3 regions of the Neorhizobium sp. PAMB6630 genome follow, and region 2 is predicted to be linked to each of the others. Evidence: predicted binding sites of a transcription regulator. Region 2 holds the regulator's gene; each other region holds the start of a gene.
What was found. Region 2 encodes LexA, which represses DNA repair genes until DNA is damaged. Its sites were predicted from a motif close to TGTTCNNNNTGTGTTCNG; they were not measured.
Positions count from the first base shown of each region.

Region 1 (4,418 bases), 1.9 Mb from region 2:
CCATGGTCGAGCGGTGCCGCCTCCGGCAGGCGCTGCGGTTTGCCCAGGGCGTGTTGAATGGCATCGACGGCGACCGCCGCCCGCTCGGGAATATGGCTTTCGCGCATCTGGTAGGTTTTTAGACATTCCGGCCCAAGCCGGGCCGAGACCTGATCGATGAAATCAGCCAGCGACTGCTGCTTGCGGTCGTCGCCGTCGAAATCGCCCTGCGCATGGTCAAAGGGCTCGTGGCGCAACACGTTGATCCGCAGGATCTCGAAACCGAAGCCGGCATCGAGATCGTCATGCACGCCCGTCAGCCGCTCGGCAAACAGCCGGGCAATGCGCGCACCGTCGCGCAAGGGGCGCGAGGCGCCGGCGCTCAAGCGAAACACCTTGCCGTCAACGCGAAACAGCACCAGCTCGAACATCCGGCCACCGGCAGCGCGGGCCTCAAGGCTCGGTTTCAGGGCCTCTGCCACCTGCGCAGCAAGGGTCAGAATATCCTCCTCCGACTGGATCGGCTCGGCCAGCCGCCGCTCGACCGACAGGCTCGCCACCGGCAAGCGCGGCGAAATCGCCTCCTCGTCCAGACCGGTCGCCTGATCGAGCCGCAGCAGAAGATGGGCGCCGAAGCGGCGGGCCAGCGGCGCGCGCGGCGCTTCCAGAAGGTCACCCACCTGTTTCAGCCCCACCTTTGCCAGCGCCTGCACCACATCGGCGCCAACGCGCAGCGCTGCGATCGGAAGCGGGGCAAGCACGGCCTCGATGTCGCTGTCCTCGATCACCCGGCTTTCCCCGAAACGGGCGACGGCCGATGAAAGTCCGGGCGCCGAGGATATAGCCCCTTGCACCGCCATGCCGAGCGCCGTCATCCGGCTCAGGATTTCCGCAAGAAGCGCTGCTTCACCGCCAAAAAGATGGGCGGAACCGGTGACATCGAGGAACAGGCCGTGAGAACCCTCCAGCGCCACCAGCGGGGTATAACGGTCGCACCAGTCGGCCAGCGCTTCGAGAAAACGTCGGTCCGCTGCTTCGTCTTCGTCGATGACGACGAGATGCGGACAGATGGCGCGCGCCTCCGCAAGCCCCTGGCCGGGTTTCAGGCCTATCGCCTGCGCCTGTTCGTCAAGGGCGGTGAGACGCATGGCATTGTCGCGCCGGCCGGCGCAGACGAGAGGCGCATCCTCAGGACGCGCGCTCGAAGGATCCATCGGCCCGCCCGCGTGCCGGCCTGTCAAACGCCAGGATAGACCCCGGCGCCGGCGCAAGATCCGGTCTGTCGAAAGTTTTGGGAAATAGAGCGCCAGAATGCGCTGCCGGCTGCCTTTCAGGAACAGCATGTCTTGGCGTGTCGACGCAATTGAATTGGCGGTCATGGGGATTCCACTCCAGGGAGAGACAGAGCGGAGCCGGGTTGCGGCTCTTTTCCAATGTGAGACGGAAAACTGAGGGGCCGATGCTGCCGCCAAGCATCGATCCATCGGGAAGGCGTCGGTGTGAGGCAAATGCCGGCTGGGTCAGAAACCGGAAGGCAGCGCTCGAGGCCTCTTCTTCTGCGGCATGGCGCAAAAGCAGAAGCGGCCGCCCCGCCGCCTTTGCCCGCAACGCCAGCCGCCGGCTTTCCGTCAGCCCGAAGGCTTTGGGATTGCCGCGGGTTTCCAGAATGGTCACGCCAAAGGCGCCGCTTGCAAGGGCTGCTTCCGCAAGCCACAGCGCCTCGTCGAGCCGGTTCGGCAGAGCTTGAAAAAACGGCTCCGTGCCAAGGCCGAAACCGCGCATGCCGATGAGATAAGGCGCCCCCGCCTCCTGGGTCGCCATGCGGTCTGAAATCCAGAGGATAGGCAGATTTTCCGCCTTCGGTGCGCGTGCCTTGATGAGCACCGAAAGCCCAACGGTAAAACCGCTGGCAGACCCTGCATCGAAAAAACCGCGGCTGCGGATCTCGGTGATCGCATCGAGGGGCAACCCGCCGTCCAGCGCCTCGTCCAGCGCAGCAATGCCGGTTTTAAGCCGGACCGGCCGGCCTTGTGCCCTCTCCTGCCCTTCTGCCACCGCTTGCGCCTGTGCAGCGGCAAGGGCCGGGATAGGCTTGCCCTCCAGCCGGGCTATCGTTTCGCGCAGGGCAAAAACAGTCTCCTGCGCCAGGGCGGATCGCGCCATGACGTCAGCTCCACTTCTTGTCGAGGCGCGGATCTCCAGGATCCTCTTCGCCTCAATTGTTCATGTTATGTTCTTATGGATTCCAGAGCTGCTCCGAAGAGTCAACAGCGGCCCCCATGAGATTCGTTCACCCTCCCCACCTCTTGCTTGAATCCGCACTCGAAATATTTTTCCAGAAACCTTATATGCTCGTTGAAAAAGGAGCAGTTATGGCCCGTGTCGACCAGACCGATGATTGGCGTGATCGCCACGCCCCCACCATCAGCACGTTCGAATCGCTGGCAATCGAGGCCTATGGAAACCTGCCGGAAGAGTTCCGTGCGCTGACCGGAAACCTCACCATCGAGATCGAGGACTTTCCCGACGACGAGATTTTCGAGGATATGGCGCTTGAGACGCCCTTCGATCTTCTGGGGCTTTTCGAAGGTCGTGGCATTTCCGAGCGTTTCAGCATGGAAACCGGCGAATTGCCGAACCGAATCCGCCTCTACCGCCGGCCGATCATCGACTATTGGGCGGAAAACGAGGAAACGCTGGGCGATATCATCACCCATGTGCTGATCCACGAAATCGGCCACCATTTCGGCCTTAGCGATGACGACATGGAGCGGATCGAGGAAAGCGTCGAGGACGCGGCTGACCGAACAGGTTAGCCGCCTTCCCTCGTCAGGTGCGCGCGGGAATGCGCCTTATGCGCGCGCCCAAGGCGTTCAGCCGCTCGTCGATGCGTTCATAACCGCGTTCGATCTGCTGGGCATTGTTGATGATCGATGTGCCCTCAGCACCCATGGCAGCGATCAGCATGGCCATGCCGGCGCGAATGTCGGGGCTTTCCAGCCGTGCGGCTTTCAGCGGGCTCGGTCCGGAAACCACGGCCCTGTGCGGATCGCACAGCACGATGCGGGCGCCCATCGAGATCAGCTTGTCGACAAAGAACATCCGGGATTCGAACATTTTTTCAAACATCAGCACCATGCCCTCGCATTGCGTGGCGGTGACGATGGCAATCGACATCGTATCGGCCGGGAAGGCCGGCCAGGGCTGATCCTCGATCTTGGGCACATGGCCGCCGAAATCCGGTTCGATCCGTTTCGCCTGGCCCGATGGCACGATCAGATCGTCGCCCTCGATCCGGCAATGGATGCCCAGCCGCTCAAAGCCCATGAGGGTGGAGCGCAGATGCTGCACACCGGCATTGGTGATTCTGAGATCCGAATCGGTCACCGCCGCAAGCCCGATCAGCGAGCCGACTTCGATATGATCAGGCCCGATCCGGTGGCTTGTCCCCGAAAGCGGCGCACCGCCGTGGATCGTCATGCAATTGGTGCCGATGCCTTCGATGCGGGCACCCATGGCCACGAGGAAATGGGCGAGATCCTGAACATGCGGCTCGGAGGCGCAATTACGCAGGATCGTGGTGCCGGACGCCGCTACGGCGGCACAAAGCGCGTTTTCCGTCGCAGTCACCGAGGGCTCATCGAGGAACACATCCGCCCCGACGAGTTTTGTCGCGCGAAACACATAATCGCCCTCGAGCGAGATCTGCGCGCCGAGCTGGCGCAAGGCCAGAAAATGGCTGTCGAGACGCCGCCGGCCGATCACATCGCCGCCGGGCGGCGGTAGGGTGATTTCTCCGCAGCGGGCAAGAACCGGTCCGGCGAGCAGAATGGAGGCGCGAATACGCGAGCAGAGATCCGGATCCAGCGTTGCCGGGCGCACGTCGCGCGCATGGATGCGCAAGGTATTGTGGTCCGTCCAGGCGGTTTCGGCGCCGAGAGATGAAAGCAGTTGCACCAGAGCCTCCACGTCGCGGATGCGCGGCACGTTGGTAAGCACGACGGGTTGGTCGGTCAGCAGCGCGGCGGCAATGATCGGCAGCGCCGCATTCTTGTTTCCCGAGGGCTCAATAGCGCCGGAAAGGCGATGGCCGCCTTCGACGATATATTCTACGCGTTCAGCCGCTCTTGGTTCTGCCATTTTCGTCTCATCCGTGTGTCTGGGGTGCGAATCGATGCCCCCAAAGGCACGGATTTCCCGGCCGTTGTAAGGCATCGTCATCGTTCAAGGCGCAGCCCTGCCCATGCGGGGAATGGCGTCCGGCAGGCCTGTCGAGGCTTATTGCTCGCCGAGCTTCATGTCGGGATGATAGTCCTTGCCTTCGACGGTTTTCACCACCGCCTGCCCGCAATAGAGCTTGTTTTCCGCCACGTTGAACGTGTGGCTTGGGGAGCCGTGCAGGTCCCAGCCCTTGTTGAGGGCATCCGTCACCCGGTGGC
Region 1 covers NZ_CM177836.1:57,305-61,722, forward strand. Annotated here, with positions in the region: gene AC4CWF_RS00290 (Y-family DNA polymerase) at 1-1,127, opposite strand, end outside; gene AC4CWF_RS00295 (hypothetical protein) at 1,168-2,142, opposite strand; gene AC4CWF_RS00300 (metallopeptidase family protein) at 2,352-2,795, shown strand; gene murA (UDP-N-acetylglucosamine 1-carboxyvinyltransferase) at 2,809-4,119, opposite strand; gene AC4CWF_RS00310 (DUF1737 domain-containing protein) at 4,258-4,418, opposite strand, start outside.
Region 1: AC4CWF_RS00300 (metallopeptidase family protein) is a predicted target of LexA. The motif match lies at 2,200-2,217, and genes of this name have one in related genera.

Region 2 (4,418 bases):
AAGCGAGATCGGAACCCGCATCCGCGCCGTGGTTCCCGGCGATGCCGGGGCTTTCGCCGCCGCCATCGTCACCGACGAGCGCCGCGCCATCTCGGAAAAAACCATCGAGGCGCTGCGGGTCGCGGGGCTTGCGCATATCGTGGCGATCTCCGGGCTTAACATGGCGCTGGCCGCCGGCATCTTTTTTGTCGGCGCACGAATGGTGTTCAGCCTGTTTGCCGGCTTTGCGCAGCGGTTTCCCGTCAAGAAGATCGCAGCCATCGGCGCGCTGGCCATGGTGACGGCCTATTATCTCATTTCCGGTTTCGGTGTTTCGGCCGAGCGCGCCTATGTGATGATGGTGATCATGCTGGCCTCGGTGCTGTTCGACCGTCCGTCGATCAGCCTGCACAATGTGGCGCTCTCGGCGCTCGTCATCCTGGTCCTGACACCCTCGGCGGTGCTGGGGCCCAGTTTCCAGATGTCATTTTCCGCAACGGCCGCACTTGTGGCCGGTTACGCCGCCTGGTCGAGCCTCCATGGCGATCCGCATGATCCGCTTGCCGCGCGACGTCCGGCACTGCTTGCCGCTACAGCCGCTCTATCCAGCATGGTCGCCGGCGTGGTGCTGACCTCGCTCATCGGCGCACTCTCCACCTCGATCTTCTCTGTTTCCCACTTCCACCGCGTCGCCACTTATGGCCTTGCCGGCAATCTCGCGGCCATGCCGATCATATCGCTGATCGTCATGCCCTTCGGCATGCTTGCCATGCTGCTGATGCCGTTCGGGCTGGAGGCGCCGTTCCTGAAACTGATGGGTTTTGGCGTTGAGCTGGTTATCTCCGTTGCCGAGACGGTGGCGGGTTGGGGAGGAGACGCCCCGGTCGGGCGACAGCATGGCTGGTTCCTGCCCATAGCCTCGTTCGGCTTTCTGATTCTGGTCCTCCTGCGCACACGGCTAAAACTGCTCGGCCTGCCGGTCATGGCCGCGGCACTCATTTTGTCGTTCTGGCCTGACGATGCCGCACGGCCAAGCCTGCTGGTTTCGGAAGATGCAAGCCTCGTCGCCCTCATCGACGGACAGACGGCCGCCACCAACCGCAGGACACCGCCCGATTTCATCTATCGCCAGTGGCAGAATGCGCTCATCATCGACAAGACGCTTGCGCCGATCATGCCCCGACGTAACACTGCGGCAAAACCGCAAGACTTGCCCCCCGGCACCTCCAAGAGCGCCCATGCACAGCCCGGCGTCGATGCAGCACACAACCGCCAGACGGGAGCCGATGCAGACACGCCCGAAACAGAGATCGCCACAGACATCCGCGCGGTCGTTCCCGAGGAAGGACACAAGCCAAGCCCATCAGACGCTGACGCGATTCACTTGAACTCTGGCCGAACCGAGACAGGCGTTTCCCCCCGAAAGCCACCAGATCCGCCCTTGACCAAACAGGAGTTGCGAGAGGCTGCCACCGCCATGGACAAAGCCCTGACCAGCGCTCCTCCCGGTCAATTCACCTGCATTGCCGGTCTCGGCTGTTTTGCCCGTTCGCTGGAAAAGGTGCGAATCGCCACCATCGAGGACCCGCGTTATGCGGGAACCGCCTGCGATACGGCCGACGTGGTGATTGCCGCCCGTGCCCGATTCGAAACCTGCCGCTCCGGCGCGCTGATGCTCACTCTGACGACGCTGCGCAAGACAGGAGCCCTCGAAATCCGCTTTGCTGGCAGCACCCGCCTCGCTGACTGGACGGCGAGTGGCGCCAGCATCGGCAACAAACGCCCCTGGAGCATCCACCGAACCTATGATTGGCGGCAGCGCATCTTTGACGAGACGCTGCCGCAACCGGTTGTCGAACTGCTCAGTGATAGCGGCGGATGAGACCGACGAGCTTGCCCTGAATTTTCACCCGGTCCGGCCCGAAGATGCGGGTCTCGTAAGCGGGGTTCGCCGCTTCAAGCGCAATCGAGGCGCCCTTGCGGCGAAAACGCTTCAACGTCGCTTCCTCGTCATCGACAAGCGCCACGACGATATCACCGGGCGTGGCCGTGCTGCCATTGCGGATGATCACCGTGTCGCCATCCATGATGCCGGCTTCGATCATTGAATCGCCCTTTACCTCCAGCGCGTAATGCTCGCCGGTGCCCAGCATCTCAATCGGCACGCTGATGGCATGGGTATTGTTCTGGATAGCCGAAATCGGCACGCCGGCAGCAATACGTCCCATGACGGGAACGGTGGCAGAGCCGGTATATTCTTCGACAGCCGGAGCTGGCGGGGCAGGGCGTGTGGCCGGCGGCTTGCCGAGGCTGCCTTCGATGACGCTGGGCGAAAACCCGCGACGCGGCTGGGCCGGCGGCGAATAGGATTCCGGCAGCTTGATCACCTCAAGCGCCCGCGCCCGGTTCGGCAGCCGTCGAATGAAGCCACGCTCCTCAAGCGCGGTAATCAGGCGGTGGATGCCTGATTTCGACGCCAGATCGAGGGCATCCTTCATCTCGTCGAAGGAGGGCGGTACACCGGATTCCTTCATCCGTTCGTGAATAAACAGGAGCAGTTCCTGCTGTTTGCGTGTGAGCATGAAGACAACCTCGAAGTGGAAACAAATCCAGAACAGACACTATATGTTCCATATGTGTTCCGCAAGCCCTCAAAAGCCGGGGATAAAACACCGATTGCTGAGAGCGTGCGGGATATTCAAGCGCTTATCCGGCGCTACACTGCGGCCCGCATCGTCCAAGGAGAGAATCATGGCCCGCCCGCTTGATCATATTGTCATGCCCGTCCGCACACTTGCGGTGGCGCGCCAGCGGCTGGGGACGCTCGGCTTCACCGTGGCGCCGGATGCGCAGCATCCGTTTGGGACGCAGAATGCCTGCGTGTTTCTCTCCGATGGTCTGTATCTGGAGCCATTGGCGATCCGTGACCGTGCTGCTGTCGAACGCACGGCAGGAGAGGGCAATGTGTTTACCGGGCGAGATCTCGCCTTCCGTGCCGCCTGCGGGGACGATGGATTTTCTGGTCTGGTGGTTGCTTCGCCGGATGCCGATGGAGACCACGCGCGGTTTGTCGCAGCGGGTCTCTCCGCCGGCGAGATCCTTGAATTTTCCCGGGCGGCGCTGACGGCGGACGGACATGAGGTGATCGCGCGCTTCAGGCTGGCCTTCGCCGAAAGCGGATCTCCCGAATTTATCCTGTTCGCCTGCGAGCGGCTTAATCCCTTGCCGGCCGACCGGGCGCATCTGGAGCGGCATCAAAACGGTGTCGTTGGATTACGCGGCGTGTGGCTTGCCGCAGATGATACGACCGCTGCGCTGCCGGTTCTTGAGACGGTATTGGAAACCAAAGCCGTCACGGATGCCTCGGGTCATGTCTTTCAGGCGCCGAATGGACATGTTGTGCTGTCGTCGCGGCAGGGAGTTGCGGACGAACTCGGCATTGATCTGTCCCCGTCAGCCGGCGGGCTTTGTGGTGCCGCGGTGGTGTTTGCCACACCGGATCTTGCCGTGACAGCAGATTGCCTTGCTGCTAATGACGTGGCCTTTAAGAAAAGAGGCACGCGCATCGTCGTTGCCGCAGCCCCCGGTCAGGGCGCTGCTTTCGTGTTTGAGGAGTGATCATGGCCGTCACAGCCAATGCAGAGGTATCCGTCGGCGAGGGTTCGGCCCGCGTCGTTTTTTCAAACACCGGCCGCCTGTCGCTGATCGCCGGCCCCTGCCAGATGGAAAGCCGCGACCACGCCTTTATGATGGCCGGCGCCGTCAAGGAAATCTGCGATGATCTTGGCATCGGTCTTGTCTACAAATCCTCTTTCGACAAGGCGAACCGCACCTCGATTGCGGGCAAGCGCGGCATCGGGCTCGAGACGGCCATGGAGATCTTTTCTGATCTGAAGGCCGAGTTCGGCTTTCCGGTGCTGACCGATATTCACACGGAAGAACAATGCGCCGTGGTGGCTGAGACGGTGGATATCCTGCAGATCCCTGCATTCCTCTGCCGGCAGACGGATCTTCTAATTGCGGCGGCAAAAACGGGGCGCGTCATCAACGTCAAGAAGGGCCAGTTCCTGGCCCCCTGGGACATGAAGAACGTGCTGGCGAAGTTCACCGAAAGCGACAATCCCAATGTGCTTCTGTGCGAGCGCGGGGCGTCGTTCGGGTATAACACGCTTGTGTCCGACATGCGCTCGCTGCCGATCATGGCGTCGCTCGGCGCTCCGGTGATTTTCGATGCAACCCATTCGGTGCAGCAGCCGGGCGGGCAGGGCGGCTCGACCGGCGGACAGCGGGAATTCGTCGAAACGCTGGCCCGCGCCGCCGTTGCCGTCGGCGTGGCCGGTGTCTTCATCGAAACGCATGAAGATCCCGACAACGCCCCCTCCGATGGGCCGAACATGGTGCATCTCAAAAGCCTGAAGGGCCTGTTGGAAAAGCTGCTG
Region 2 covers NZ_CM177836.1:2,002,763-2,007,180, forward strand. Annotated here, with positions in the region: gene AC4CWF_RS09425 (ComEC/Rec2 family competence protein) at 29-1,861, shown strand; gene lexA (transcriptional repressor LexA) at 1,842-2,561, opposite strand; gene AC4CWF_RS09435 (VOC family protein) at 2,731-3,597, shown strand; gene kdsA (3-deoxy-8-phosphooctulonate synthase) at 3,600-4,418, shown strand, end outside.

Region 3 (4,418 bases), 950 kb from region 2:
CCGACCGGGGTCGAGCCACGGGTCTCGCCCCGTCCTTCGGCCCCCCACGAGGGGGGAGAAACGGCGCGGCAAGCGTCCCGTTCTGCACGAAAGGGCGCGGCTGGGTTAAGCCCTCCCCCTTGTGGGAAGGGTTTGGGGGGATTTATCTCATATGTGATAGCCCCACACTTCCGCATGAGATGGCGGCAACCAGAAGGGTAAAAACCCCAAATCAGCACCATAACCGAAGTGCCTTTCAGGCAATCACCAGTCCACCGTGATAATCAAGCCGGTAGACCGCACGGCCATCGGCCAGAATACGCTCGACGCCCGTGAAACTCGCGTAGTCGCCTTGGCTCTCATCCACATAACGATACAGCCCGACATCCTGGGCAAATCCCCCGAGAAACCGCCCCTCGGCATACATCAGCGGCAGCGCCGTGCGCAGCACATCGGCGGCTCTGGCGCCGTCGATGGCGCTGCCATCCAGCACGCGCCCGTAATAATTCATCGCCCAGACCGACTTTTCATGGCGCCACACCACCTCCTGGCCGAGAAAATCCGTGCCGCCGAAATAGCTGTCGAGATAGGACCAGTCGTCCCGGCGATAAGCAATGTCCCGCGAGCCTGGCCGGCACGACGTCTCCCCCGGCTTGCCGCCCATGTAAGCGGCGGCCTTGGCCTCGACGATGAACGCCAGAAGCCCATCGATATCCTTGATCGTCTCCATGGGTTCCCGCCTCCCCTACCGCACAATCTTCATGGCCATGCCGAGCGAGCGTGGTGCGGTTTCCTCAAAACCGAATTGGGCGTAGAGCCGGTTTGCCGGGACGTCGGCAATCAGGCTGACGTAGGCGCTTTCGGGTGCTGCCACCTTCAGGTGATCGACAAGGGCGGCCATGATCTTTTTGCCAAGTCCCTTGCCCTGGTGCGCTGGCTGCACGGCAATGTCGGTCACCTGAAAAAAGCAGCCGCCATCGCCGATGATGCGCCCCATGCCGACGATTTCTCCGTCGCACACCACCCGCACGCCGAAAAACGTGCCTTTGAGCCCGATGGTGGCCGCCTGCGGCGTAAACGGGCTGAGCCCGGCCTCGTGGCGAAGACGCAGATAATCCTCAAGCGGCGGTGCCTGTGGTTCAAGGTGATAGTGCTGCCTGTCCATGGCGTCGTCCTGCATCCCGCGTGTTCCCCGTTGATCGCTTCGCCAAAAGCTCAGCCGTGCCAGTCGCTGGCGTAACTCACCCGTTCAACGCCGGTGAAGCGCGCCAATCGCTGCAATTCCGCATCGAGTTTTTCCAGGCGGCCAGCCGAGGCGCGCACGCCCTTTTCCAGCCAGAGCCGCTTCACGTCGAGCACGCCCGCCTTGCGATCCGCCTTCATGTCGATGCGGCCGATCAGGCGGTCGCCTTCCAGAAGCGGAAACACGTAATAGCCAAACTGCCGCTTCGGCTCGGGCACAAAGATCTCGATGCGATAATTGAAGCCAAACAGGCGTTCCGCCCGGTCGCGGTCACGCAGCAGCGGATCAAAAGGACTCAGCACCCGGATGCGGGCTGGCGGTTCCGGCGGATCGGCAAGCGCCGGCACCATCTCCGGCAGCGCGTAGGACAGGCGACGACGGCCATCGACCGTGACGATCTCCACCGGCTGCAGGTTTTCAGCTTCAGAGGCCAGCCAGTCCTTTGCCTCCTGCGGCGTGACGAGATCAAAAAAAGCGGCAATCTCGCCTGATGTCGCAAAGCCGAGGCGCGAGAGCGCTGCCCGGCAGGCCCAGTCGACAAATTCGCCGTGGCTCACCTCCGGCTCATGGTGATGCGCCGGCAGGACCCGTTCCGTCAGATCATAGCGTTTTTGAAAATTCACCCTTCCGGCAATGGCAAAGCGGCCGGTGCGCCAGTGATATTCGAGCGCCGTCTTCGAGGGATGCCAGTTCCACCAGCCGCCGGATTTGTGCTCCTCGTGGCGGATATCGCGCGCCATCACCGGCCCGTTTTCCTTCACGCGGGCATAGGTCTCGTCGAACACCGAATCAAAACCCTCCCCGCGCCATTTGCGCCAGCGCTCGACAATCGCTGCCTCCTCCCGGAGGAAACGATGTTTCCAGTACCGGAAGAAGGTGGCGGGGATGATCGCCGCATCATGCGTCCAGTGCTCGAACAGCGCGCCATCTTTTTCCAGAAGCGCCACGAGGTCTTCGCGCCGATAGGTCTGGTTGCGGGAAAACAGGATCTGGTGATGCGCCCGCTCAACCGTCTGGATACTATCGACCTGCACGAAACCGAGTTCCTCGATGAGGTCGAGCAGGCCCGCCTTGCCGAGCTTCAGGTTCGGCGCACGCGAAAGCCCCTGCCGTTCCAGGAAGGCCCGCCGTGCCTGTTGATTGTCGATCAGAATCGTCATGAGAAGAGGCTAGCGCGCGTTCGCGTTTTGTTCAACATCTATCCCGATGCTTTCACAACGTCTGGCACATTTCCCTTCCGGCGCGCGGCGGTTATAGAGACGCCAGCAAGACAGGATGACAAGACGTGCACATCATCTTCGACAAGGCCGAACTGCGTTATGGCGAGCGCGTGGCTCTACAGCCGCTGAGCCTTCAGCTATCAGAACCGCGCATCGGCGTGATCGGCCTCAATGGTTCGGGCAAGACAAGTTTTGCCCGGCTGGTGAACGGGCTTGTGAAGCCAACGAGCGGCCGCGTGACACTCGACGGACTGGATACGGTGGCAGACGCCAGAGCGGTTCTTGCCGCCACCGGCTTCATCTTCCAGAACCCGGCAAACCAGATCATCCTGCCGCTCATCCGCGATGACATTGCCATGGGGCCAAAGGCCCGCGGGCTGAAGGGCAAGGCGCTGGACGACGCGGTGGACGCCGTGATGGAGCGGTTCGCCATTACCGACCTTGAAAAGCGCCGCCCGCACGAACTGTCCGGCGGGCAGTTGCAGCTGGCAGCGCTTGCGGCCGTGGTGGTGACAGAGCCAAAGCTCATCCTGTTTGACGAACCGACCAACCAGCTGGACCTCAAAAACCGCGCGCTGGTGCGCCGCGCAATCGAAGGGCTCGAGCAGCAGGCGATCGTCATCAGCCATGATCTGGAACTCGTCGCCGGCTTTGGCCGCGTGCTGGTGTTTCACGAGAGCAGCCTTGCCTTCGATGGAGACGGTGCCGAGGCCATTGCCCGCTACCGGGAGATTGCCGCATGCTGACCAGCCTTTATGTCGAGGGCACAAGCTTTCTCCACCGCATGAGCGTGCGGGCAAAGCTTGCGGGTCTGATGTTGTTCGGCCTTGCGCTTTTCGTTGTCGACAATTCCTTTGTGCTGGGCTCTGCCCTTCTTCTCACCGCCACGCTCTATCTGCGGTTGGGGCTTGGGGTCACCGAAGCCTTCCGGCGTCTGCGCCCGGTACTCTTCACCATCGCCTTCTTCGCCCTCGTCAACATATTCGTGCTGTCACCGCACGAGGCGTTCGTCTCGACCTTGCGCCTGCTTGCGATCCTGTTTCTGGCGGCAAGCGTGACGGCGACCACGACGATTGCCGACTTTATCGCGGCAATCACCGCCCTTCTTATGCCTCTGGAGCGGCTTGGCCTGATGAAGGCCTCCGATGGCGGGCTTGCCTTCGGGCTGGTGTTGCGCTTCGTGCCGGAAATCGCGAACCGCTACGAGATGCTGAAGGAGGCGCATGCGGCGCGCGGGCTGGTGCTGAAGCCACACCGGATCATCGGGCCGCTGATCATTTCAACCCTCAAGGAAGCAGACGCCATCGCCCAGGCAATTGACGCGCGCGGTATTCGCGGTCAGTAAAAGCAGCGACAAGGCAGTTTATCCGCATAGGAGCGCTACATGACCACCAAGGATCTCGTGCTTTCGGCACTGTTTACCGCCATCATCATCGTGCTGGGCCTGATCCCGCCAGTGACGCTCGGCTTCATTCCGGTGCCGATCACGGCGCAATCCATGGGGGTCATGCTGGCCGGCACCATCATTGGCGCAAGGCGCGGAGCCCTCGCCTACGCTCTTCTCGTCGTTCTCGTGGCCGTCGGCCTTCCGGTTCTGTCGGGCGGACGCGGTGGGCTCAATGTGCTGATGGGGCCGACCGGCGGTTATATCCTCGGCTGGATTGCCGGCAGCTTCGCCACCGGTTACCTCAGCGAGCGCCTGGTGCGCGACGGCCAGCCGGCCCTGCTCCAGGCCGCCGGCTTTTTTGCCGCAAGCATCGCCGGCGGTATTGTCGTGGTTTACGCGATCGGCATGCCCTGGGTTTCGCTGATGACCGGCACGCCCTTCAGCAAGGTCATGCTCGGCTCGCTCGCCTTCATCCCCGGCGACCTTTTGAAAGCCGCCATCGCAACGCTTGCCGCCCGCGCCGTCATGGTGGGTTATCCGCTTCTGCCGCAGCGGGCGTAAAACAAGCGGCCACGATCCGCTCGGCTGT
Region 3 covers NZ_CM177836.1:2,949,754-2,954,171, forward strand. Annotated here, with positions in the region: gene AC4CWF_RS14200 (DUF5680 domain-containing protein) at 236-700, opposite strand; gene AC4CWF_RS14205 (GNAT family N-acetyltransferase) at 725-1,144, opposite strand; gene AC4CWF_RS14210 (winged helix-turn-helix domain-containing protein) at 1,195-2,382, opposite strand; gene AC4CWF_RS14215 (energy-coupling factor ABC transporter ATP-binding protein) at 2,508-3,188, shown strand; gene AC4CWF_RS14220 (energy-coupling factor transporter transmembrane component T family protein) at 3,182-3,787, shown strand; gene AC4CWF_RS14225 (biotin transporter BioY) at 3,827-4,390, shown strand.
Region 3: AC4CWF_RS14215 (energy-coupling factor ABC transporter ATP-binding protein) is a predicted target of LexA. The motif match lies at 2,400-2,417, and genes of this name have one in related genera.